3 regions of the Nocardioides sp. OK12 genome follow, and region 1 is predicted to be linked to each of the others. Evidence: riboswitches for the same ligand, from Rfam matches in the RefSeq annotation. Region 1 holds a riboswitch; each other region holds the start of a gene.
The links. A riboswitch is a leader RNA that binds a small molecule or an ion and turns the genes downstream of it on or off. The one in region 1 is predicted to bind cobalamin.
Positions count from the first base shown of each region.

Region 2: another riboswitch for cobalamin. It lies ahead of OCU29_RS12680 (ABC transporter substrate-binding protein); the one in region 1 lies ahead of OCU29_RS02105 (hypothetical protein).
Region 3: another riboswitch for cobalamin. It lies ahead of OCU29_RS12805 (nitrite reductase); the one in region 1 lies ahead of OCU29_RS02105 (hypothetical protein).

Region 1 covers NZ_BNET01000001.1:422,580-430,034, reverse strand. Annotated here, with positions in the region: gene OCU29_RS02125 (ABC transporter ATP-binding protein) at 1-76, opposite strand, end outside; gene OCU29_RS02120 (energy-coupling factor transporter transmembrane component T) at 73-1,209, opposite strand; gene OCU29_RS02115 (hypothetical protein) at 1,206-2,339, opposite strand; cobalamin riboswitch at 2,433-2,503, opposite strand; gene OCU29_RS02110 (hypothetical protein) at 2,571-3,530, opposite strand; gene OCU29_RS02105 (hypothetical protein) at 3,527-4,621, opposite strand; cobalamin riboswitch at 4,699-4,819, opposite strand; gene gatB (Asp-tRNA(Asn)/Glu-tRNA(Gln) amidotransferase subunit GatB) at 4,863-6,362, opposite strand; gene gatA (Asp-tRNA(Asn)/Glu-tRNA(Gln) amidotransferase subunit GatA) at 6,359-7,455, opposite strand, start outside.
Region 2 covers NZ_BNET01000004.1:454,043-461,497, forward strand. Annotated here, with positions in the region: gene OCU29_RS12640 (glutamate-5-semialdehyde dehydrogenase) at 1-672, shown strand, start outside; gene OCU29_RS12645 (hypothetical protein) at 715-879, shown strand; gene nadD (nicotinate-nucleotide adenylyltransferase) at 890-1,525, shown strand; gene rsfS (ribosome silencing factor) at 1,522-1,914, shown strand; gene OCU29_RS12660 (histidine phosphatase family protein) at 1,911-2,531, shown strand; tRNA gene OCU29_RS12665 (tRNA-Ala) at 2,609-2,681, shown strand; gene OCU29_RS12670 (FAD-binding oxidoreductase) at 2,857-4,224, opposite strand; gene OCU29_RS12675 (putative quinol monooxygenase) at 4,241-4,564, opposite strand; cobalamin riboswitch at 4,651-4,784, shown strand; gene OCU29_RS12680 (ABC transporter substrate-binding protein) at 4,813-5,838, shown strand; gene OCU29_RS12685 (iron ABC transporter permease) at 5,835-6,878, shown strand; gene OCU29_RS12690 (ABC transporter ATP-binding protein) at 6,875-7,455, shown strand, end outside.
Region 3 covers NZ_BNET01000004.1:484,895-492,349, forward strand. Annotated here, with positions in the region: gene OCU29_RS12790 (HNH endonuclease signature motif containing protein) at 1-1,110, shown strand, start outside; gene OCU29_RS12795 (precorrin-2 C(20)-methyltransferase) at 1,092-2,624, opposite strand; gene OCU29_RS12800 (precorrin-8X methylmutase) at 2,621-3,286, opposite strand; gene OCU29_RS12805 (nitrite reductase) at 3,283-4,113, opposite strand; cobalamin riboswitch at 4,258-4,397, opposite strand; gene OCU29_RS12810 (NAD(P)/FAD-dependent oxidoreductase) at 4,478-5,989, opposite strand; gene OCU29_RS12815 (AraC family transcriptional regulator) at 6,060-7,094, shown strand; gene OCU29_RS12820 (PhoX family phosphatase) at 7,139-7,455, shown strand, end outside.

The DNA of each region.
Region 1 (7,455 bases):
CGACGCCGTCGAGGATGCGGTGCTCGTCGTCGGGCCCGGTGGCGTAGCCGAAGCGGATGCCGCGCAGCTCGATCACGACGCTCCCCCGCCCCGGACGGCGGCGTCGGGCGCCGCGAGCCCACCGGCCAGAGCCAGGCCCGTGGCCAGCAGCACCGCGGCGCTCACGGTCGGTACGCCGTCGAGCGGCGGGTGGGCGATGGCGAGCTGCTCGCGGGCGACCCACAGGCCGAGCGCCCCGGCGCCGACGCCGCTCAGCGCCACGACCAGGTCGGGCCAGCGCCAGCGGTCGGGCCGGTAGCGGGTGCGCTCGACGCGCTGGCCGGCCGTGGCCAGCCCCGCCACCGCCAGGACGACGCCGAGGCCCAGCATCGGCAGCGCCAGCACCCGCGGCGCGGTCGTGTCGAGCAGGGCGTAGACGCCCACGCAGACCCCGACCAGCCCGGCCACCATCAGCGACCCGGTCAGCAGCCGGGCGCCACGCCCCTGCTCGGGGCTGCGGCCGTAGCCGCGCGCGTCCATGCCGGCCGCCATCGCCAGCGAGCGGTCGAGCGCGTCCTCGAGGACCGGCACCAGCGAGCGCCGCACCAGGCCGGTGCGGCCACCGGCGCCGGCCCGCAGGCCCTGCGCGGCGCGCACCCGGCGTACCGAGTCGGCCAGCTGCGGCAGCACCGTCACCGCCACCACGAGGGCGGTGCCGATCTCGTAGAGCGCCGGGGGCACCGAGCGCAGCAGCCGCTTGGGGTTGGCCAGGGAGTTGGCGGCGCCGATGCACACCACGATGGTGGCCAGCCGCATCCCGTCGTACAGACCGGCGAGCAGGGCCTGCGAGGTCAGCGGGCCGAGCAGCGCGATGCCGGCGGCGGCGTCGGGCAGCGGGATCTCGGGCAGGTCGAGCAGCACGGGCCCGCCGGCGTACCCACCGCCGAGCAGGATGCGGAAGAGCACCCGGACCACCACGATCGCCAGCCCCAGCCACAGGTAGAGGCGGAAGGAGCCCGCCCAGGGCTGGTCGGAGCGGCGGGCCGAGACCACGAGGGCGGCGACGCCGACCAGCAGCAGCAGGCTCAACGGGTTGGTGGTGCCCGAGGCGGCCGCGGCCAGGCCGATCGCCCAGACCCACCAGGCCACCGGGTGCAGGTCGCGCGGCAACCGGGCGTTGCCGCCGACGGGGGCCCCGGGGGTCGTCGCCGGGCTCGCGGTGCTGGTCACGACCCGGCCTCGCAGCGCCCGGGCTCGAGGTGCTCCAGGGCGGGGGCCGCCTGGGCGGTGGCGCGGCGCCACTGGTCACGCTCGGGGGTGGTGATGCGACCGGTGCCCGGCAGCGCGTCGTACGCCGCCTCCTCGTAGGCGACCGCGCCGGCCTCGCGCTCACCCGCCGGCACCTGCAGGTCGCTGAGCCACTGCGCGGCGCGGGCGGCCTCGGCGCAGGAGCCGAGCCGCCCCAGCACCCAGCCGGCGAGGCCGGTGGAGTTGGCGCTGGCGACCGTGGAGCCGCTGGCCGGCTCGCCGGTGAGGCTGCCGTCGGCGGCCTGCTGCTCGACGAGCCAGGCCGCTGCTCGGTCGACGGCCGCCACGACCTGCGGCGAGGGGTCCTCGAGCTCGAGCAGCGAGAGGACCACGAGCGCCGTCGCGTCGGTGTCGGGGACGCTGCGGTCGTCGGTGCGCGCGGCCGCACCACCGTCGCAGGACTGGTCGCCGGCCTTCGCGTCCTCGGTGAGCAGCAGCCGGAACCAGCCGTCGGCGCACTGCTGCTCGAGCAGGTAGTCCGTGACCGGCGCGGCGGCCGCCGAGCCGGCCGTGGTGAGCGCGTGGGCGGCGAAGGCCTGGCCGATGGTGTTGGCGACGTCGGCGCCGGGGGCGGTGTCCTGGAGGCGGCCGGTCGAGGCAGGCCGGCTGCTGACCAGGCCCTCGAGGCGCTCGACGAGGTCGGCGCCGCCGACGTCGGTCGGGTCCCCCCCCGCGAGCGTCATGAACGAGGCCAGCTTGGCGACCGCGCCGGAGTAGAGGCCGTCGGTGCCACCGCTGGTGTAGGCCTCGACCGCACCGTCCAGCGCGTCGGCGACCCGCGCGACGGTGGCCTCGTGGCCGCCGAGGGCGCGCAGCGCGAGGGCCACGTCGATGCTCAGGCCGTGGTCGTCGAAGTCGTACTGCTCGTTGCGCACGACCCCGTCGGTGAGCTGCTCGGACAACCAGCCGCCGGCCAGCGCGGCCTCGGGCGGCTGCTCGGCCCGGGGGGCCGCCTCGGGGGCCGTCGACTCCTCCGCGCCGCACGCGGTCGCGCCCAGCAGGGCGAAGGCCACGGCTGCGGCGAGCGGGGCTCGACGGCTCTGGCTCCTCACGGGGCTCCCCTCCGCTGCACGCGGCGGCGACCCGGTGGTGCAGGGGCGACACCGCTGCGGTCCTCGACAGCGTGTGATCGGTGCGCGTCACGCGGGTGCTCCGGCTCGCCACCCTGGGGCGGCCTACGGTTGCGGGTCAGCGCCGGACTTCGACCGGCTTCCCCCGACGTGCGCGGGTGTGGTTGGTGGGTGCAGCATACCGCCGTCGGCCCCGACGGCGGCATGCCAGCCTCACAGCCGACGACGGCGGCGTACCACCGCGACGCCGGCCAGGCCCAGCCCCAGCAGGGCGAGCACCGCAGGGGCGACCCAGGTCGGCAGCCCGTCGGAGTCGGTCGCGGGCACCGCGACCGGCTCGGTGTCGTCGAGGTCGACCACGGTGTCCTGGTCGTCGGCACCGGCGCTCTCCCCGGACTGCTCGGGCTCCTCGTCGCGCCCGTCCTTCGACCGCTCCGTCGCGCCCTTGTCCTTCTTCGTCCTCTTGCGGCCCTGCTCGGCCCCGGTGGTGGCCTCGTCCTCGACGGCGGCGCCGGCACTGGCGCTGCCCCCGGACGGCGCAGGTGTCGCCGGGGTCGTCGAGCCCGTGCCGCCCGAACCACCCGAGCCACCCGATCCACCCGAGGTCGAGCCCGTGCTGCCCGAGCCACCGGAGCCCCCCGAGCCGCCCGAGCTGCTGGGCGAGGGCGCGGCGGCCGGCTTGGTCGGCGGGGCGGTGCCGGGCTGCACCTGGCCCGACTGGTCGTCCCAGGCGAACCCGACCGAGCCGCCCTCGGGGATCTCGAGCTGGTCGACGCCCAGGCTGGAGTAGCTCCACGAGCCCGACGAGCCGTCGGACCACCACAGCGACCAGTAGGCATCGGCGGGCGAGGCGTTGACGCACGGGTCGTCGGCGGGCACGTCCTGCACCCGGCACACGAAGCCCTGCTGCCTGCGGGCCCGGGTCAGCGACACCCCGGCCGCGGAGAAGATCGCCGCGGCGCTGCTGCCGCCCTCACCGGTGACGCAGCCCGTCTGCTGCCCGCCACCGAGGCCCTTGAAGTCGACGACCACGGAGACGCCGCCGGCGTTGCTGCAGGTGGCGGCGCTCGCCGTCGGCGGGGCCGCCACCAGCCCCGCCGTCGCCGCGCCGAGCGCGACGACGGCGGACAGCAGGACCGAGCCGGTGCGGGAGCGGGAGCGGCGCAGGCTCACGCCTTGCACTCCACCTTGCGCAGGTTCTCCAGCGCCGGGGCGGCCTGGGCGGTCGCCCGGTGCCACTGGTCGGCGGTCAGCGTGGTGATGCCCTCCTTCTTGCCGCTCAGGAAGGCGGCGCGGTCGTAGGCGATCGCGCCCTTCTCCTGGGCCAGGGCCTTGTCCCGGCCACCGGCCTGCTGCTTCTTGACCCACTGCGCGGCGCCCTGCGCCTTGCCGCAGACGCCGGCCTCGCCGAGGGCCCAGCCGGCCAGGCCGGTGCTGTTGGAGTTCACCCCGGCGTCGGGGCCGCCGTCGAAGGCGCCGCCGTCGCTCTGCTGGCTGACCAGCCACGCGGTGGCGTCGTCGACCGCGGTGCGCACCTCGGCCGAGGGGGCCTCGATCTCGAGCAGGTTCAGCACCACCAGTGCGGTCACGTCGGCGCCCTGCTCGGGGTCGCCGGGGTCGGCGTCGCAGCCCTGCTCGGGGGCGTCGGCGGCGGCGAACGAGAGCCGGAAGTAGCCGGCCTCGCACTGCTGCTGCAGCAGGTACGACGTCACCGGCGCGGCCTGCTCGGCGCCCACGGACTGCAGCGCCTGGGCGGCGAAGGCCTGACCGATGGTGTTGGCGTAGTCGCCGTAGGAGGAGGAGTCCTGCAGGCGACCGGCGACCGGGGCCTCGGTGGCCACCAGGCCCTCGAGGCGCTCGACGAGGTCGACGCCGCCGAAGGCGGCCGGGTCCCCGCCGGTGCGGACCACGAAGGAGGCCAGCTTCGCCGTGGCGCCGGCGTACACGTCGTCGGAGCCGAAGTCGGCCCCGGTGGTGTAGCTGTCGACGGCGCCGGCGAGCGCGTCGCTGATCTTCGCGATCTTGCGGGCCTTGAGGCCCTGGGCGCGCAGCGCCAGACCGGTGTCGATGCTCAGGCCGTAGTCGTTGAACTCGTACTGCTCGTTGACGGCGACGCCGCCGTCGAGCTCGCCGGCCAGCCAGTCGGCGGCGGCCTGCTGCTTGTCAGCCGTGCCGGCCACGGCGGGCGTGGCGGCGGCCACGACGGCCAGGGCCGTGGCGGTGCCGGCGACGAGCGCCGCACCACGGGTGAGGGGGTGCTTCACGGGGTTCCTCTCCGCTGCGAGCAGCGGCGACGACCCCACGCGCGGCGAGGGCGACACCGCTGCGGTCCTCGACAGCGTGTGATCGGTACGCCGCACGAGGGTGCTCCGGCTCGCCGTCCTGGGACGGCCCACGGTTGCGGGTCAGCGCCGGAGTTCGACCGGCTTCCCCCTGCGAGGGCGTGCATGTGGAGTTGGTGAGCGGAGCGTACCGCCGCCGGGGCCCGGCGGCGGTACGCGCCCGTCAGGCGAGCTTCTCGAGCACCAGCTCGCGCACCCGGGCGGCGTCGGCCTGGCCGCGCATCTGCTTCATCACCGCGCCGATGAGCGCACCGGCCGCGGCGTGCTTGCCGTCGCGGATCTTGTCGGCGACGTCGGGGTTGGCGGCGATCGCCTCGTCGACGGCGGCGTTGAGCGCACCCTCGTCGGAGACGATGGCCAGGCCGCGGGCCGCGACGATCTCGTCGGGGGTGCCCTCGCCGGCCAGGAGCCCGTCGAAGACCTGGCGCGCCAGCTTGTCGTTGAGCGACCCCTCGTCGACCAGGGCCTGGACCCGGGCCACGTCGAGCGGGGTGACCCCGAGGTCGGCGATGTCGGCGCCCGAGTCGTTGGCGCGTCGCGCCATCTCGCCCAGCCACCACTTGCGGGCGGCCTGCGGCGCGCAGCCGGCGGCCACGGTGGCCTCGACCAGCCCGAACGCCCCGGCACCCACGGTGTCGCGCATCTCGAGGTCGGTGAAGCCCCAGTCGGCCTGCAGCCGCGCCCGCTTCTGCGTCGGGTTCTCGGGCAGGGTGCCTCGCAGCTGCTCGACCCACTCGCGCGAGGGCGCCACCGGGACGAGGTCGGGCTCGGGGAAGTAGCGGTAGTCGTCGGCGTCGGACTTCTCGCGACCGCTGGTGGTCACGCCGGTGTCCTCGTGCCAGTGCCGGGTCTCCTGCAGGATCGAGCCGCCGGAGCCCAGGATGCCGGCGTGGCGCTGCATCTCGAAGCGCACCGCGCGCTCCACCGAGCGGAAGGAGTTCACGTTCTTGGTCTCGGTGCGGGTGCCGAGCGTCGTGGAGCCCTTGGGGGCCAGCGACAGGTTCACGTCGGCGCGCAGGTTGCCCTGGTCCATCCGCGCCTCGGAGACCCCGAGCGCGACGATCAGGTCGCGCAGCTGCTGCACGTAGGCGCGGGCCACCGCGGGGGCCTTCTCCCCCATGCCGGTGATCGGCTTGGTGACGATCTCGATCAGGGGGATGCCGGCGCGGTTGTAGTCGACCAGCGAGTAGTCGGCGCCGTGGATGCGGCCGGTGGAGCCGCCGACGTGCAGCGACTTGCCGGTGTCCTCCTCCATGTGGGCGCGCTCGATCTCGACCCGGTAGGTCTCCCCGTCGACGTCGACGTCCATCCAGCCCTCGAACGCGATCGGCTCGTCGTACTGGCTGGTCTGGAAGTTCTTCGGCATGTCGGGGTAGAAGTAGTTCTTGCGCGCGAAGCGGCACCACTCGGCGATCTCGCAGTTCAGCGCGAGGCCGATCCGGATCGCCGACTCGACCGCGACCCGGTTGACCGCCGGCATCGCGCCCGGCAGGCCCAGGCAGGTCGGGCAGACCTGCGTGTTGGGCTCGGCGCCGAAGGCCGTCGGGCAGCCGCAGAACATCTTCGTGTTGGTGTTGAGCTCGACATGGACCTCGAGGCCCAGGGCGGGGTCGTAGGCGGCCAGCACGTCGTCGAACGGCACGAGGGTCTCGGCGGCGCTCATCGGGCCGCTCCTTCCAGGGTGGGAGCCTTGTCGAGCAGCGGGCCGCCCCACTGCGCCTCCAGCGCGGCCTCCAGGGCCGCGCCGACGCGGTAGAGCCGGTCGTCGGCCAGGGCGGGGGCCAGCACCTGGAACCCGGTGGGCAGCCCGTCCTCCTCGGCGAGACCGCTGGGCACCGAGATGCCCGGCACGCCGGCGAGGTTCGCGGGGATGGTCGCGAGGTCGTTGAGGTACATCGCGAGGGGGTCGTCGAGCTTCTCGCCGAGCTTGAAGGCGGTGGTCGGCGACGTCGGGCTGACCAGCACGTCGACCTTCTCGAAGGCGGCCGCGAAGTCCTGGGAGATCAGGGTGCGCACCCGCTGCGCGGTGCCGTAGTAGGCGTCGTAGTAGCCGCTGGAGAGCGCGTAGGTGCCCAGGATGATGCGGCGCTTGACCTCGTCGCCGAAGCCGGCGTCGCGGGTGGCCCGCATGACCTCCTCGGCCGACGGCGACTCCACGCCCTCGGGCAGCACCCGCAGGCCGTAGCGCATCGCGTCGAACTTGGCGAGGTTGGAGGACGCCTCGCAGGGCATCACCAGGTAGTAGGTCGCCAGCGCGTGCACGAAGTTCGGGCACGACACCTCCACGACCTCGGCCCCGGCCTGCACCAGCAGCTCGACGGACTCGTGGAAGCGGGCCAGCACGCCGGCCTGGTAGCCCTCGCCGGACAGCTCGGTGATGACCCCGACCTTGAGCCCCGACAGGTCGCCGGCCGCGCCCTGGCGGGCCGCCTCGACCAGCGGGGGCAGCGGCTGGTCGACCGAGGTGGAGTCGAGCGGGTCGTGGCCGCCGATGATCTCGTGCAGCAGCGCCGCGTCCAGGACGGTGCGGGTGACCGGGCCGACCTGGTCGAGGGAGTTGGCCATCGCCACCAGCCCGTAGCGCGAGACCCCGCCGTACGTCGGCTTGACGCCCACGGTGCCGGTGACGGCGCCGGGCTGGCGGATCGAGCCGCCGGTGTCGGTGCCCAGGGCCAGCGGCGCGGTGAAGGAGGCGACGGCCGCGGCCGAGCCGCCGCCGGAGCCGCCGGGGATGCGCTCGAGGTCCCAGGGGTTGT
Region 2 (7,455 bases), on a different contig from region 1:
CGCGCCCGCGGGCGCGTCGACGTGCTGATCCCGCGCGGGGGAGCGGGGCTGATCCGCAGCGTGGTGGAGGGCTCGACGGTGCCGGTCATCGAGACCGGGGTCGGCAACTGCCACGTGTACGTCGACCGCGCCGCCGATCTCGACAAGGCGCTGGCGGTGGTGCTCAACGCCAAGACCCACCGCCCCAGCGTCTGCAACGCCGCCGAGACGCTGCTCGTGCACGCCGACCTCGCCGAGACCTTCCTGCCCCGCGTCGTCTCCGCGCTGCAGGAGGCCGGGGTGACCGTGCACGGCGACGCCGCGACCGCGGCGCTGCCCGGCGTCGTCCCGGCCACCGACGACGACTGGGACACCGAGTACCTCTCCCTGGACCTGGCCGTGGCCGTCGTCGACTCGATCGACGCCGCGATCGCCCACGTGCGCCGCCACTCGAGCGCCCACAGCGAGGCCATCCTCACCGAGGACCAGTCGGCCGCGCGCCGCTTCGTGGCCTCGGTCGACTCGGCGGCGGTGCTGGTCAACGCCAGCACCCGCTTCACCGACGGGGGAGAGCTGGGCTTCGGTGCCGAGATCGGGATCAGCACCCAGAAGCTGCACGCCCGCGGCCCGATGGGGCTGCCCGAGATGACCTCGACCAAGTACGTCGTCACGGGCGAGGGGCACGTGCGCTGAGGCGGTGCCGGGCGGGGGCGGCCCGGGCGGTAGTCTGTGGCCATGACCGCGGCCCAGATCCTGCAGAGCACCGTCGTCCTCGCCTCCGAGGCCGAGCACGAGGTCGACCACCTGGTGTCCTACGGCGTCGGGCTGCTGGTCCTGGTGATCATGCTGGGCCTGCTCGCCGCGCTGCTCGGGTTCGGCAACGGCCGCGAGCACAGCTGAGCCTCGGCTCGTGACGCGTCGACGCCGGGTCGGCGTCATGGGCGGCACCTTCGACCCCATCCACCACGGGCACCTCGTGGCGGCCTCGGAGGTCCAGGCGTGGTTCGACCTCGACGAGGTCGTCTTCGTCCCCACCGGCGACCCCTGGCAGAAGGCCGACCGGCAGGTCACCGAGGCCGAGCACCGCTACCTGATGACGGTGATCGCGACCGCGGCCAACCCGCGCTTCAACGTCAGCCGCGTCGACATCGACCGCAGCGGGCGGACGTACACCATCGACACCCTGCGCGACCTGCGTGAGCGGCTGCCCGACGCCGACCTCTACTTCATCACCGGCGCCGACGCGCTGGCCGAGATCTTCACCTGGCGCGACGCCGACGAGCTCTTCGAGCTCGCCCAGTTCGTGGGCTGCACCCGGCCCGGCTACGAGATGGACGAGGAGACGTTGCGGTCGATCCCGGCCGACCGTGTCACGATGGTGGAGATCCCCGCACTGGCCATCTCGTCCACGGACTGCCGTGCGCGCACGCAGCGTGGCGAGCCGGTGTGGTACCTCGTGCCCGACGGCGTCGTCCAGTACATCGCCAAGCACGACCTCTACCCAGGCGCCCCCGGCGCCGCCACGACCCACCTCGGAGACTCATGACCGCCACCGACCACGCGATCGAGCTCGTGCACGCCGCGGCGCGCGCCGCCGGCGACAAGCTCGGCCAGGACCTCCTCGCCTACGACGTCAGCGAGCAGCTGGCCATCACCGACGCCTTCCTCCTCGTCTCCGCCTCCAACGACCGCCAGGTCAAGGCGATCGTCGACGAGGTCGAGGACAAGCTGCGCGAGATCGGCGCCAAGCCGATCCGCCGGGAGGGCGAGCGCGACGGGCGCTGGGTCCTCATCGACTACGGCGAGATCGTGGTGCACGTCCAGCACGAGGAGGAGCGCGAGTTCTACGCCCTCGAGCGGCTGTGGCGCGACTGCCCGGTCATCGAGCTGCCGGCCGACGCCACGGGTCCCAGCGCTCCCCGCGACCCGGCGTGAGCCGCACCCTGGTCCTGCTCCGGCACGGCCAGACCGCCTCCAACCGCGAGCGGCGGATCCAGGGCCAGCTCGACGTCGACCTCGACGACACCGGCCGCGAGCAGGCGGCGCGCACCGCGCCCGTCGTGGCCGCGCTGCGCCCGGACGTCGTGTGGTGCTCCGACCTGGCCCGTGCCCGGGCCACCGTCGCGCCGGTGCTGCGCGAGCTGGGCCGCGAGCCGTCGTGGGCGTCGTACGACGCACGGCTGCGCGAGTTCCACCTCGGCGAGCGGCAGGGCCTCACCCACGACGAGTACCGCGCGCTCGACGCGACGGAGTTCTCGGCGTTCCGGGCCGGTGGCTACGACGTGGTGCCGGGGGCCGAGAAGGCCGCCGAGGTGGGCCTGCGGATGGGCGAGGCGCTCGGCGAGCTGCTGCGGGCGACCCCCGCGGGCGGTACCGCGCTGGCGGTCTCGCACGGGGCGGCGATCCGGGTCGCCACGGGGGCGCTCCTGGGCTGGCCCGAGCAGCAGTTCGCGACCCTCCAGGGAGTCGGGAACTGCGGCTGGGTGGTCTTCCGCGAGCACGCCGGCGACGGCGTGCTGCGCCTCGAGGCCTACAACCGCACGGTGTCCTGACCCCCGATTTCACATCGTCGTGGGCGTCGGCTAATGTTCCGCAGGTCGCTCACCGGCAACGGGGAGGCAGACGAGTTGGGGCTGTGGCGCAGCTGGTAGCGCATCTGCATGGCATGCAGAGGGTCAGGGGTTCGAGTCCCCTCAGCTCCACAACGACGCAAGACCCCCGGCACAGCGCGGAAGCGCTGAGCCGGGGGTCTTCGTCGTTGTGCAGAGGAGCCGAGTCGTCGCTCCTTCCCGGGAGGAGCGAAGCGGGGGACGGGAAGAAGCGACGACTCGGCGATCCCGAGGCGAGGCGTGAGCGGCAGGCGGCCGCAGGCCGAGCTCAGCCCAGCACAGCCCCAGGATTCAAGATGCCGAGCGGGTCCAGCGCCCCCTTGACCGCCCGCGACATCGCCATCGCGCCGGGGTCGAGCTCGCGGGCCAGCCAGTCGCGCTTGAGCCTGCCCACGCCGTGCTCGCCGGTGATGGTGCCGCCGAGCTCGAGGGCGGCGGCGGTGATCGCGTCGAAGGCGCGCGTCGCGGCGGCCACGGAGGCCGGGTCGGCGGCGTCGTGGACGATCGTGGGGTGCATGTTGCCGTCGCCGGCGTGCCCGAAGACGCCGATGGTCAGCGCCTCCTGCTCGGCCACCCGCTCGACGGCCTCGAGGAGCTCGACCACCCGTCCGCGCGGCACGCAGACGTCGTCGAGGACCCAGTCGCCGAGCCGCTCCAGCGCCGGCAGCGCCTGGCGCCGCGCCTCGAGCAGCGCCTCGCCCTCGGCGGCGTCGTCGGCCGCCACGACGTCCTCGGCGCCGGCGTCCTCGCACAGCGCCGCCATCCGCTCCAGCACGGCGGGCGCGTCCTCGCCGTCGCACTGGGCCAGCAGCATCGCCGCCGGGGTGCCGTCGGCGCCGAGGCCCATCCCGGTCAGCTCGTCGACGGCGTCGAGCGTGGTGCGGTCCATGATCTCGAGCATCGACAGGTCGAGCCCGGCCCGGGTCACGGCGGCGACCGCCGCGCCGGCGGCGGCCAGGCCGGGGAACGTCGCGACCAGCGTGCGGGCGGGCGCCGGCGCCGGCAGCAGCCGCAGGGTGATCTCGGTGACGACGCCGAGGGTGCCCTCGGAGCCGACCAGCAGCGCGGTGAGGTCGTAGCCGGCCACGCCCTTGGCGGTCCGGCGACCGGTGCGGGTCACCGTGCCGTCGGCCAGCACCACCTCGAGGCCGAGCACGAAGTCGCCGGTGACGCCGTACTTCACGCAGCACATGCCGCCGGCGTTGGTCGCGACGTTGCCGCCGATGGTGGAGAAGGCCACCGACCCGGGGTCGGGCGGGTAGAAGAGGCCGACCTCGGCGACGGCGGCGCGCAGGTCGCCGGTGACGACCCCGGGCTGCACCACGGCCAGCCGCTCGTCGGGGTCGACCTCGAGCACCCGCGTCAGGCGCCGGGTGGAGAGGACCACCGAGCCCTCGGGTGCGCTGGCGGCGCCGGACAGGCCGCTGCCGGCGCCGCGCACCACCACCGGCACCCGGTGCTCGTGGGCGATGGCGAGCACCGCCGCGACGTCGGCGGTGGTGCGGGGGCTCACGACGGCGACCGGCCCGGCCCCGCCGCTCACCCCGAGGGCCGTCTCGTCGCGTGCGTACGACGCGACGAGGTCGGGGTCGGTGGTGACCAGGTCGGGACCGAGCGTGTCGAACGGAGTGCTCATCGGTGCCGCTCGAGCCTCAGCCGACCCGCATCTCGCCGAGCTCGGACCAGCCGGTGCCCTCGACCTCGGTGCTGACGATGCGCGGGGTCTCGACGAGGTAGGCCGGCAGCTCGCGGGTGGCCTTCTGGAAGTGCTCGGACTGCACGTGGGCCGCGCCGGCGTCACCGTCGGCGAAGGCCTCGGTGAGGAAGTACTCGTCGCTGTCGTCGAGCGCACGCGCCCAGTCGAACCACAGGCAGCCCGGCTCGGCGCGGGTCGACTCGGTGAACTCGCGCGAGATCTCGGGCCAGGCCTCGGCGTGCTCGGGCTTGATGCGGAACCGGGCGGTGATGAAGATCAAGAGACTCTCCTCGTGGGGGGACGGACGGTCGAGGTCGACCGCTGCGTGGACCTGCCGCGCCGAGCCTAGGCGCCACGGCGCTACGCTGCCCGCACACGTCTCGTGGTGACCAGGAACCCGGTGCCGGCAGCGATGCCGAAGTCCGGGGCGGTTCCGCCACTGTGAGCCCGCAGCAGCACCGCGGGCGAGCCAGACACTGGCCACGGGACCTCCGTCGAGCAAGGGGCGAGAACCCCGAGGAGAAACCCATGAGGCCCTGCCGGTCCGTGTCCACCCACCCCACGACGAGCCGGCGCCCGCTGGCGGCCACGGCCGCGCTCGCGCTGGCCCTGCTGACCTCCGCGTGCGCCGGGGCCCCGCAGCCGCCGGCGAGCGCCGCGGCCGAGGCCACCGGGTTCCCGGTGGAGGTCACCAGCTGCGGGCACACCAGCACGATCGCGAGCCCCGTGCGCCGGGCGGTCACGATGAACCAGGGTGCCACCGAGGTCGCCCTCGCGCTCGGCGTCGAGGACCGGCTGGCGGGCACCGCCTACCTCGACGACGCCGTGCCGCAGCGCTGGGCGGCGGCGTACGACGCGGTGCCGGTGCTGTCCCCGGAGTACCCCACCCGCGAGGAGCTGCTCGCGGTGGAGCCCGACCTCGTGTACGGCGCCTACGCCAGCGCCTTCGACGCCGGTGCGGCCGGGAGCCGGGCCGAGCTGGAGCGCACCGGCACCGCCGCCTACCTCTCGCCGTTCGGCTGCGAGGAGCAGGACCTGCGTCCCGACGCGTCCTTCGAGGCGGTGTGGGACGAGGTCGACTCCGTGGCGGCCGCGTTCGGGGTGCCCGACCGGGCCGAGGCGCTGCGCGCCGAGCAGCAGCAGCGGCTGGCCGAGCTCGCCGCCGAGGAGGCGGGGGCCGGGCTCGAGGTGCTCTGGTACGACTCCGGGGACCGCGCGCCGTACGTCGGGGCGGGCGCGGGCGGGCCGCAGCTGGTGCTGGACGCCGTGGGTGCGAGCAACGTCTTCGCCGACCAGCCGGGCAGCTGGGTCGAGGCCAGCTGGGAGGAGGTCGTCGCCGCCGACCCCGACGTCGTCGTGCTCGCCGACGCCTCCTGGTCCAGCGCGGAGGAGAAGATCGCTTACCTGGAGGCCGACCCGGTGCTCAGCACCCTGCGGGCGGTGCGTGAGCAGCGCTTCGTCACCGTCGCGTTCTCCGAGTCGACCGCCGGGGTGCGGCTGGTCGACGGTGCCGTCTCGGTGGCCGCCCAGCTGGCGGGCCTGGACGCCTCGTGAGACGGGGCCGACCGGCCCTCTCGACCCTCGCGCTGCTGACCACGGCGGCCCTGCTGCTGCTGAGCATGGCCGCGGCGCTGGGCATCGGGGCGGTCCCGGTCCCGCTGTCGACGGTCGTCGAGGTGGTGGCGCGCCGGCTGGGCGCGGACGGCCTCGACGTGCGGCTGCTCGACGACCAGATCGTCTGGCAGCTGCGGATGCCGCGCGTGCTCGGGGCCGCCGCCATCGGGGCGGCGCTGGCCTGCTGCGGCGCGGTGCTGCAGGCGCTGACCCGCAACGACCTGGCCGACCCCTACCTGCTCGGGATCTCCAGCGGGGCCGCGGTCGGGGCGGTCACCGTGATCGTGCTCGGTGTCCCGGTCGTGGGGCTGGTGGGCTCGGCCGCCGTGGCCGCGGCCGGGTTCGCCGGCGCCCTCGGGGCGCTGGTGCTGGTGCTGGTGCTGGCCGCCGGTCGCGGCGGCAGCCTCTCGCCCGGACGCACCGTCCTGGCCGGCGTGGCCACGGCGCAGGTGTGCGGCGCCTACACCTCGATGGTCGTCATCCTGGCCGGCGACTCCGACGCGGCCCGCCGTGTGCTGACCTGGACCCTGGGGTCGGTGGCCGGCCTGCGCTGGGGCACCGCGGCGACCGTGGGCGCGGTCGCCGTCGTCTCCACGGTGGTCTTCGTGGCGATGGCCGGCCAGCTCGACGCCCTGGCCTTCGGTGAGTCCTCGGCCCGCTCGCTGGGCATCGAGGTGGAGCGCCTGCGCTGGGTGCTGATGGTCGTCACCGCCCTGGTGACGGCCTGCCTGGTCGCCTTCTCGGGCGCGATCGGCTTCGTGGGCCTGGTGGTGCCGCACGTGGTGCGCTTCGTGACCGGGCCGCAGCACCGGCTCCTGCTGCCGCTCGCGGCGCTGCTCGGCGCGGTGCTGCTCGTGTGGGCCGACACGCTGGCCCGCTCGCTGGTGCAGGGTCAGGAGATCCCGATCGGGGTCGTGACGGCGCTGGTCGGCGCCCCCTTCTTCGCCTACCTGCTGCGGCGCACCCGGGTGGCGGCGTGAGCGCGCCGGCGCTCGAGGCGCTCGGCGTGGGCCTGCGCGTGCCGGGGCGCGGGGCGCCGGTGCTCGACGCCGTCGACCTGCGCTGCCGACCGGGCCGGGTGACCGGCCTCCTGGGCCCCAACGGCTCGGGCAAGACGACGCTGCTGCACATGGTCGCGGGGCTGCGCCGTCCCGACGACGGGCTGGTGCGCCTCGACGGCGTCGACGTGCACCGGATGCCCGCGCGGCTCCGGGCCCGCCGGATCGCCCTGGTCGAGCAGCACGCCGAGACCGCCCTGTCGCTGACGGTGCGCCAGGTCGTGGGCCTCGGGCGGACGCCGTACCGCTCCCGGTGGGGCGCGGGGCCGCTGCGCGGCGCCGACGCCGACGCGGTCGAGCGGGCGATGCGGACGGTGCGGGTCGAGCACCTCGCCGAGCGCGGGTGGGACCGGCTCTCCGGCGGTGAGCGGCAGCGCACCCAGCTGGCCCGGGCCCTGGCCCAGGAGCCGTCGCTGCTGCTGCTCGACGAGCCGACCAACCACCTCGACCTGGGCCACCAGCTCGACTTCCTGGAGCGGGTGCGCGCGAGCGGCCTGAC
Region 3 (7,455 bases), on a different contig from region 1:
GCGCGGCGCGAGTCGCCGAACCGGGGTGCTCGCCACTTGGGGTTGGCGAAGATCCTGGTGGCGGAGATGCCGCACACGTTGGCTGCGATGCGCGCGGGTTGGTGCGGCGAGTGGCGTGCGACCCTGCTGGCCCGCGAGACCGCGTGCCTGACGCTGGAGGACCGGCGCCGGGTCGACGCGGAGCTGATGGCCGACCCCGAGACCACCGACGGCTGGGGTGACAAGCGGCTGGTCGCTGCTGCCCGGGCCCGTGCCTACGAGCTCGACCCGCACGCCGCGCTGAAGCGCTCCCGCAAGGCCGAGGGCGAGCGGTACGTGTCCCTGCGACCGGCCCCCGACACGATGACCTACCTGACCGCGCTGCTCCCGGTCGCCCAAGGGGTCGCTGCGTACGCGGCGCTGACCCGGGCCGCCGACTCCGCCCGTGCGAGTGGCGACGAGCGCTCTCGCGGGCAGGTCATGGCCGACACCCTGGTCGCCTCCGTGCTCACCCGGTCCGCCGAGCCGGCGCCAGCTTCCGGCCCGCCGGCGGTCCCGGTGGCGGTGAACCTGACGATCTCCGACGCCACCCTCCTCGGTGGTGGCCACCAGCCGGGTTGGGTGGCCGGCTACGGGCCGGTGCCGGCCGGGTTCGCCCGCGAGCTGGTCGCCACCGCGATCGCCGACGCGCAGGCGACGCTGCGCAGGCTCTACACGACCAGCGCTGGGGCCCTGGTCGCGATGGACTCCCGGGCACGCACCTTCCCCGCCAGCCTGGGGCTCTTCATCGACCTGCGCGACCAGTCGTGCCGCACCCCGTGGTGCGACGCCCCGATCCGGCACCACGACCACGTGGTCCCCGACCACGCCGGCGGCCCCACCAGCGCCACCAACGGCCAAGGGCTGTGCGAGGCCTGCAACCAGGCCAAGGAAGCACCCGGCTTCACCGCCACCACCCACGACGGTGCCGTGATCACCACGACCCCCACCGGCCACCAGGTCCGCTCGAGGGCACCCGACCTCCCACCCGGCGACCCACCAGTCACACCCGAACCCTCACGACCAAGGGTCGACGTCCTCCACCCCCGCCTGCAGATCGTCCTCGACGACGACTACACGCCCGCCGCCTGATCGTCGACGTACCGGGGCGTCCAGACCGCGCCGCCGGCGCCCACGCGGGTCGAGGTCGCCCCGACGAGCAGCAGGCACTTCATGTCGATGCTCTCGGGGTCGAGCGCACTCAGGGTGGTCACCTCGAGCGACTCCTCGGCGCGGCCCACGTCGCGCCCGACGACCACGACGGTGTCGGGTGAGCGGTGCTCGAGGAGCACCTTCTGCATCGTCACCACCTGCTCGGTGCGCGATCGACTGGCGGGGTTGTAGACAGCGAGGACCAGGTCGGCTTCCGCGATCGCGCGCAGCCGCTTCTCGACCACTGACCAGGGCTTGAGCCGGTCCGACAGGCTCACGACCGCGAAGTCGGCGCCCACCGGAGCCCCGGCGCGGGCCGCCACCGCCTGCACCGCCGAGACACCGGGCAGCACCCTGACCGGCACGTCGGCCAGCGCCGGGTCGGCGTCGACCGCCTCGAAGACCGCCGAGGCCATCCCGAAGACCCCCGCGTCACCTCCCGAGACCACCGCCACCCGCTCCCCGCGGCAGGCCAGCTCGAGCGCCAACCTGGCCCGGTCGACCTCCACGGTGTTGCCCGAGGCGTGCCGGGTCAGGCCGGGGCGCTGCGGCACCCGGGCGACGTACGGCGCGTAGCCGACCACGTGGTCGACCTCCGCGAGCGCCGACTCGACCTCCGGGGTCAGCCACCGCCCCGGCCCCGGCCCCAGCCCCACGACCAGCAGCTCGGCAGCCGGCGCCGCACGGTCAGCCACGACCTCCGACGCCACCCGCGGCGCCCGGCGCCCCTGACCCGACAGCGAGTCGCCGGGCACCACCACGAGCGAGAAGTACGGCACGGTCGCGGGGTCGACGTCGGCGACCGGCAGCCAGCGCTGCTCGGGCATCGCCGCGCGCTCGACGTACAGGGCGTGGTCGAGGCGCCCGGCCTCGGCGAGCGCCTCGCGCACGGCCGGGAAGGTGCGCCCGAGCTTCATGATCACCGCGGCGTCGGTGTCGGCGAGCCGGCGCGCCAGCTCGGGCTTCGGCAGCGTTCCCGGCAGCACCGTGAGGACGTCGGTCTGGCGCACCAGCGGCGTGGCCGTGGCCGCGGTAGCGGCCGCGAACGCCGGCACCCCCGGCACGATCTCGGTCTCGAAGCGCTCCGAGAGCTGGTCGTGCAGGTACATGAACGACCCGTAGAACAACGGGTCGCCCTCGGCGAGCACCACCACGTCGCGCCCGGCCTCCAGGTGGGCGGCCAGCCTCTCGCCGCACTCGGCGTAGAAGTCGGCCAGCGCGCCGGCGTACCCGCCCGGGTGGCTCGTCGCGCCGGTCGTGACGGGGTAGCGCAGCTCCTCCTCGACCGCGCCCGCCGGGATCAGGTCGGCGGCGATGCGCCGCGCGTTGGACTGCTTGCCGACCCCCGCGTGGTAGGCGACCACGTCGGCCGCCCCGATCAGCCGGGCCGCCTTCAGCGTCACCAGCTCCGGGTCGCCGGGCCCCAGCCCGACGCCGTACAGCCGCCCGCTCACTCCTGCTCCTGGGCCAGCGCGTTGACGGCCGAGGAGGCCATCGCCGAGCCGCCACGGCGGCCGCGGACCGTCACGAACGGCAGGTCGATGCCGTGCTCGTCGCCGAAGACGGCCAGTGCCTCCTTCGACTCCCGGGCGCCGATGAAGCCCACCGGGCAGCCGATGACGGCGGCCGGCCGCGGACCACCGTCGAGGATCATCTCGAGCAGGTGGAACAGCGCGGTCGGGGCGTTGCCGATCGCGACCACCGCCCCCTCCAGCCGCGGCTCCCACAGGGAGACGGCCGCGGCGGTGCGGGTCGTGCCCCACCGGCGCGCCAGGTCGGGCACCTCGGGGTCGGTGAGGTGGCACAGCACCTCGTTGCCGGCCGGCAGCCGGCTCGCGGTGACGCCCATCGCCACCATCCGCGCGTCGCACAGCACCGGGGCGCCCGCGGCCAGCGCGTCCCGGGCGGCCGCGACCAGGCCGGGGTGGATGACCAGGTCGGGCACCAGGTCGACCTGGCCGCTGCCGTGCACCATCCGCACGGCCAGCTTCTCCGCGTCGGCCGGCACGCCCGACAGGTCCGCCTCGCGACGGATCGTGGCGAAGGAGTCGACGTAGATCGCCGGGCCGTCGCTGATGTAGTCGTAGCGCCGCGGCGGCGCGACCAGCCGGCTCATCGCGCGACCTCCGGCACCAGCACGCCGCGCCACGGGGTGACGACCAGCTCGCCGTCGGGACCGCCCGCGCGGTCGACCAGGGCGTCGACGTCGGCGGCGCCCAGCACGCCGTCGACCGCCTCCTGGTGCCACCCGCCGGCCACCACGCCGTACGCCGGCGGCGCGCTGCGCACCAGCGCCCGCTCGTCCGGCGGGCTGGGCGGGGCCAGCGGGCGCGCCAGCTCGCTGACGTGCCAGGCCGCCTGGGGGCTGCTGCCGCGGGCGGCGAGGAACGCGCGGGCCAGGTCGACGAGCCGGGCGGGGGCGTCGTCGAGGGGCAGCACCTCGCCCCACGCGTCCCCGACCCGCAGCTGGGCGGTGCGGTCGTCGAGCGCCACCAGCCCCAGGTCGCAGCCGCGCCCGGCCACGTCGCCGCGCCCGTCGTCGAGCACGTGCAGGAACCGCCCCGGCAGCGCGGCCAGGGCCGGGTCGGCGCAGAGCAGGGTGTCGAGGCGCGCGGCCACGGGGCGCAGGTCGGCGCGGCCGCCGGCCAGCCCGGTCTGCGGGGAGACCACGATGTTGCGCACCAGGTCGTGGGCGGGGGCCGGCAGCAGACCGGTCGCCCGGATCGCGTCGACGACCTCGGGCAGCAGCGCCGTGCGCGCGCCGTCGTCGTACGACGGCAGGGCGCGCAGCTGCAGGTTGGCCCGGCCGGTCAGGTGCAGCCGGCCGTCGCCGTGCTCCTGGGCGACCCGGCTCAGCGCCCGCAGCGCGGCGGCGGGCACGCGCCCGCCCACCAGGCGCAGCCGCACCAGGGCGCCGTCGTCGGCGGGCCAGGGGCGCGACACCCCCGGGCACCGGTCTGCTCGCGAGCGTGGGGAGGCGGGGGAGTGGGTCTGGGGGACGGCGACGTCGACCATCGGTTCCTTCGAGGTCGGGGCCCGTGCGCGGAGCCCGTGGGTGACCTCCCGGCGGCTGCCGTGAGGGCCAGCAGGTCTTCGGACTCGGGTTCGACCGGGCCAGGACGCCTTCCCGGGCCGGAGCCCAGTGGCTGCGGCACCCGGAGGTGCCACGTGTCCCGCCCGTCACCCACACCGCTGCGCGTCAGTCCCGGAGTCGCACCGGGTTCCCTGAGCCTCCCGGGGGAGGCGTGACTGGCAGGTGGACCGTACCAACCCCGACCGGCGGGTGCGCGGGCCGCTCGGCTGCCGGTCAGCCGACCTCCTCCAGCTCCGACCAGTCGACGGTGGCGGTGCGGCGCTGGTACTCGGCCACCAGGCCCGGCCAGTTGGTGGTGATCCGCGACCCGTCGGTGTACCAGCTGGTGCAGCCCGCCCACACGCTGTCGCCCAGGCGCGACTGCATCTCGGCGTCGAAGGCCTCCCAGACCTCCGGGCGCGGCGCGAGCGCGCGGGCGCCACCGTCGGCCAGGCGGCGCGCGACCTGCGCGACGTACCCAGCCTGGGCCTCCATCATCGCGATGATCGAGCTGCCGCCGAGGTTGGTGTTGGGCCCGTAGATGCTGAACAGGTTGGGGAACCCGGGCACGCCCATGCCCAGGTGGGCGCGGGCGCCGTCGGCCCACACCTCGCCCAGGCTGCGCCCGTCGGGGGCCACCACGTCGAGGCCGCGCAGGAAGTCGGTGGCCGCGAACCCGGTGCCCCAGATCAGCACGTCGGCCTCGTGCAGGGTGCCGTCGGCTGTCCGCACCCCGCCGGCCTCCACGCGCTCGACGGCGCCGGTGACCACGTCGACGTGGTCGCGGTCCAGGGTGCGGTACCACTGGTTCGAGAAGAGCAGGCGCTTGCAGCCCAGCGGGTAGTCGGGCACCAGCCGCGCGCGCAGGCCGGCGTCCTTGACGGTGAGGCGCAGGTGGGCGCGCCAGGCCGCCTCCAGCGCCCGGGTCAGCGGCTTCGACACCCGGCTCTCGCCGGCCAGGGCGCCGTTGAGCTGCTCGGTGAGCCAGAAGACGGCGCGCCGCTCGGCGGCCAGGGTGCCGGGCAGGCGCCGGAAGAGTGCGTGGTGGCGCTTCGAGTAGGCCTGGTCGGGCTTGGGCACGACGTACGGCGCCGAGCGCTGGAAGACCGTGATCGCCGCCGCGTCGTCGGCGATGCCGGGGACGAACTGGATCGCGCTGGCGCCGGTGCCCACGACCGCGACCCGCCTGCCCCGCAGGTCGACGTCGTGGCGCCACTGCGCGGAGTGGAAGGCCGGCCCGGCGAAGTCGTCACGGCCCGGGAGGTCCGGCACCACCGGCTCGGAGAGCTGGCCGGTGGCCAGCACCAGCACGTCGGCGTCGTACGTCGGCCCCGCCGCGCCGGCGACCTCGGTCGAGACCCGCCAGGCCTCGCCGTCGTGGCGCGCGCCGGTGACGATGGTGCCGGTGACCACCGCGTCGAGCAGGCCGTGCTCGGCGGCGGTGCGCCGGATGTAGTCGAGGATCTCCGGCTGCGGGGAGTAGCGGCGGCCCCAGGCGAGGTTGGGCGACCACGACCAGGAGTAGAGCGGGGAGGGCACGTCGCAGGCGGCGTTGGGGTAGGTGTTCTCGCGCCACACCCCGCCGACCTCGTCGGCCCGCTCGAGCACGGTCACGTCGGTGACGCCCTGCTCGTGCAGGGCGTGCACGACGCCCAGCCCGCCGAAGCCGGCGCCGACCACGACGACGCGCGGCGACCGGGCGGTGGGGGCGGGGGACGGGCTGGCCGGGGAGGGGGACGGGCTCATGCCCTGGACGCTAGGTCGGTCGAGGCGGGCGGGGGAGACATCGGCCGCAACAGACTTGATAATCGCGGACATGTCGTCGACCGCGCCGTCGCCCGACCGGCTGGCCGGCTGGGACGTGCCCCGCTCCGCCGACGGCGTGCGCCACCTGCTGCGGCACGCGCGGGCCAGGGGCCTCGACCCGGCCGCGCTGCTGATGGGCACCGGCCTGCACCTCGACGACCTGGGCCCCGGCGGAGTGCGCGAGGTGACCGCGGCGCAGGAGCTGCGCGTGGTCCGGGCGCTGCGCCACCGGGTCCCCGACGACGGCGCGGCCGTCGGGGCGTCGTACGACGTCGGCTCGTTCGGCGCGCTGGGCTTCGCGCTCATGACCAGCCGCACCGTGCTCGACGTGGCCGACGTGACGCAGCGCTTCTTCGACCTCAGCTACGCGTTCGTGGTGCTGCGGGTCGAGCTGGTCGACGACGAGGTCGTGGCCGTCCTCGACGGTTCCTCGCTGCCCCGCGACGTGCGCGCCTTCCTGGTGGCCCGCGACGCGACGGCGGTGCGCACCGTGCTCGACTCGCTGGTGCCCGGCGGCGTGGGCGCCCACCTCGAGGTCGGCCCCGACCGGGCCGTGCTGCGCTTCGCGGCCACCGAGCTCGACCGGCCGCTGGCCGGCGGCGACGCCCACCGGCGCGAGCTCGCCGAGGCGGTGTGCCGCGACCTGGCCGCCGACCGGCGCAGTGCGACTGGGCTGCCCCAGGAGGTGCGGGTGCTGATCACCCAGCGGCTCGCCGACGGGGCGCCGATGCCGGTGGTGGCCGCGGCGCTGGGCCGCACCGACCGGACCCTGCGCCGCCAGCTCGCCGCCAGCGGCACGTCGTACCGCGCGCTGCTGGAGGAGGTGCGCCGATCGCTGGGCGCCGACCTGCTCCGCGCCGGCCTGCCGGTCGCCGAGGTCGCCGCGCGCCTGGGGTACGCCGAGCCCGCGGCGCTCGTGCACGCCCACCGCCGCTGGACCGGGCGCCCACCCGGCGCGGCGCGCCGCGGCCCGGCACCCGGCGTTCACCCGGCCGACGGCGACGCGTCACCGCACCGTCGCGGCGGGCTCCCGCAGCGTCCCTAGGTTCGCTGGCGCGTAGGACCCCCACGACCCAGGAGCCACCCGCCATGACCTGCACCCCCGCCCGCCCCGCCGTCTCCCCGGGCGCCTCACCGGCCACCTCCCCGGCCACCTCCCCGGGCGCCCGGACGCTGCTGCCGCTCGCCCCCACCGGCCTGCGCCACGGCGGCCGGAGCTTCATGACCTGCCAGTACCGCTGCGGCAACGCCTGCGACCACCCCGAGCCCAACCGCACCGGCCACGGGCACGTGCAGGACGAGATCACCAAGGCCGTCGCCCGTCGCGCCGTGCTGCGCGGCGCGGTCGCCGGCGGTGGCGTGATGGTGCTCGGCGGTACCCTCGCCGCCGCGGCGGTGGCCCCGGC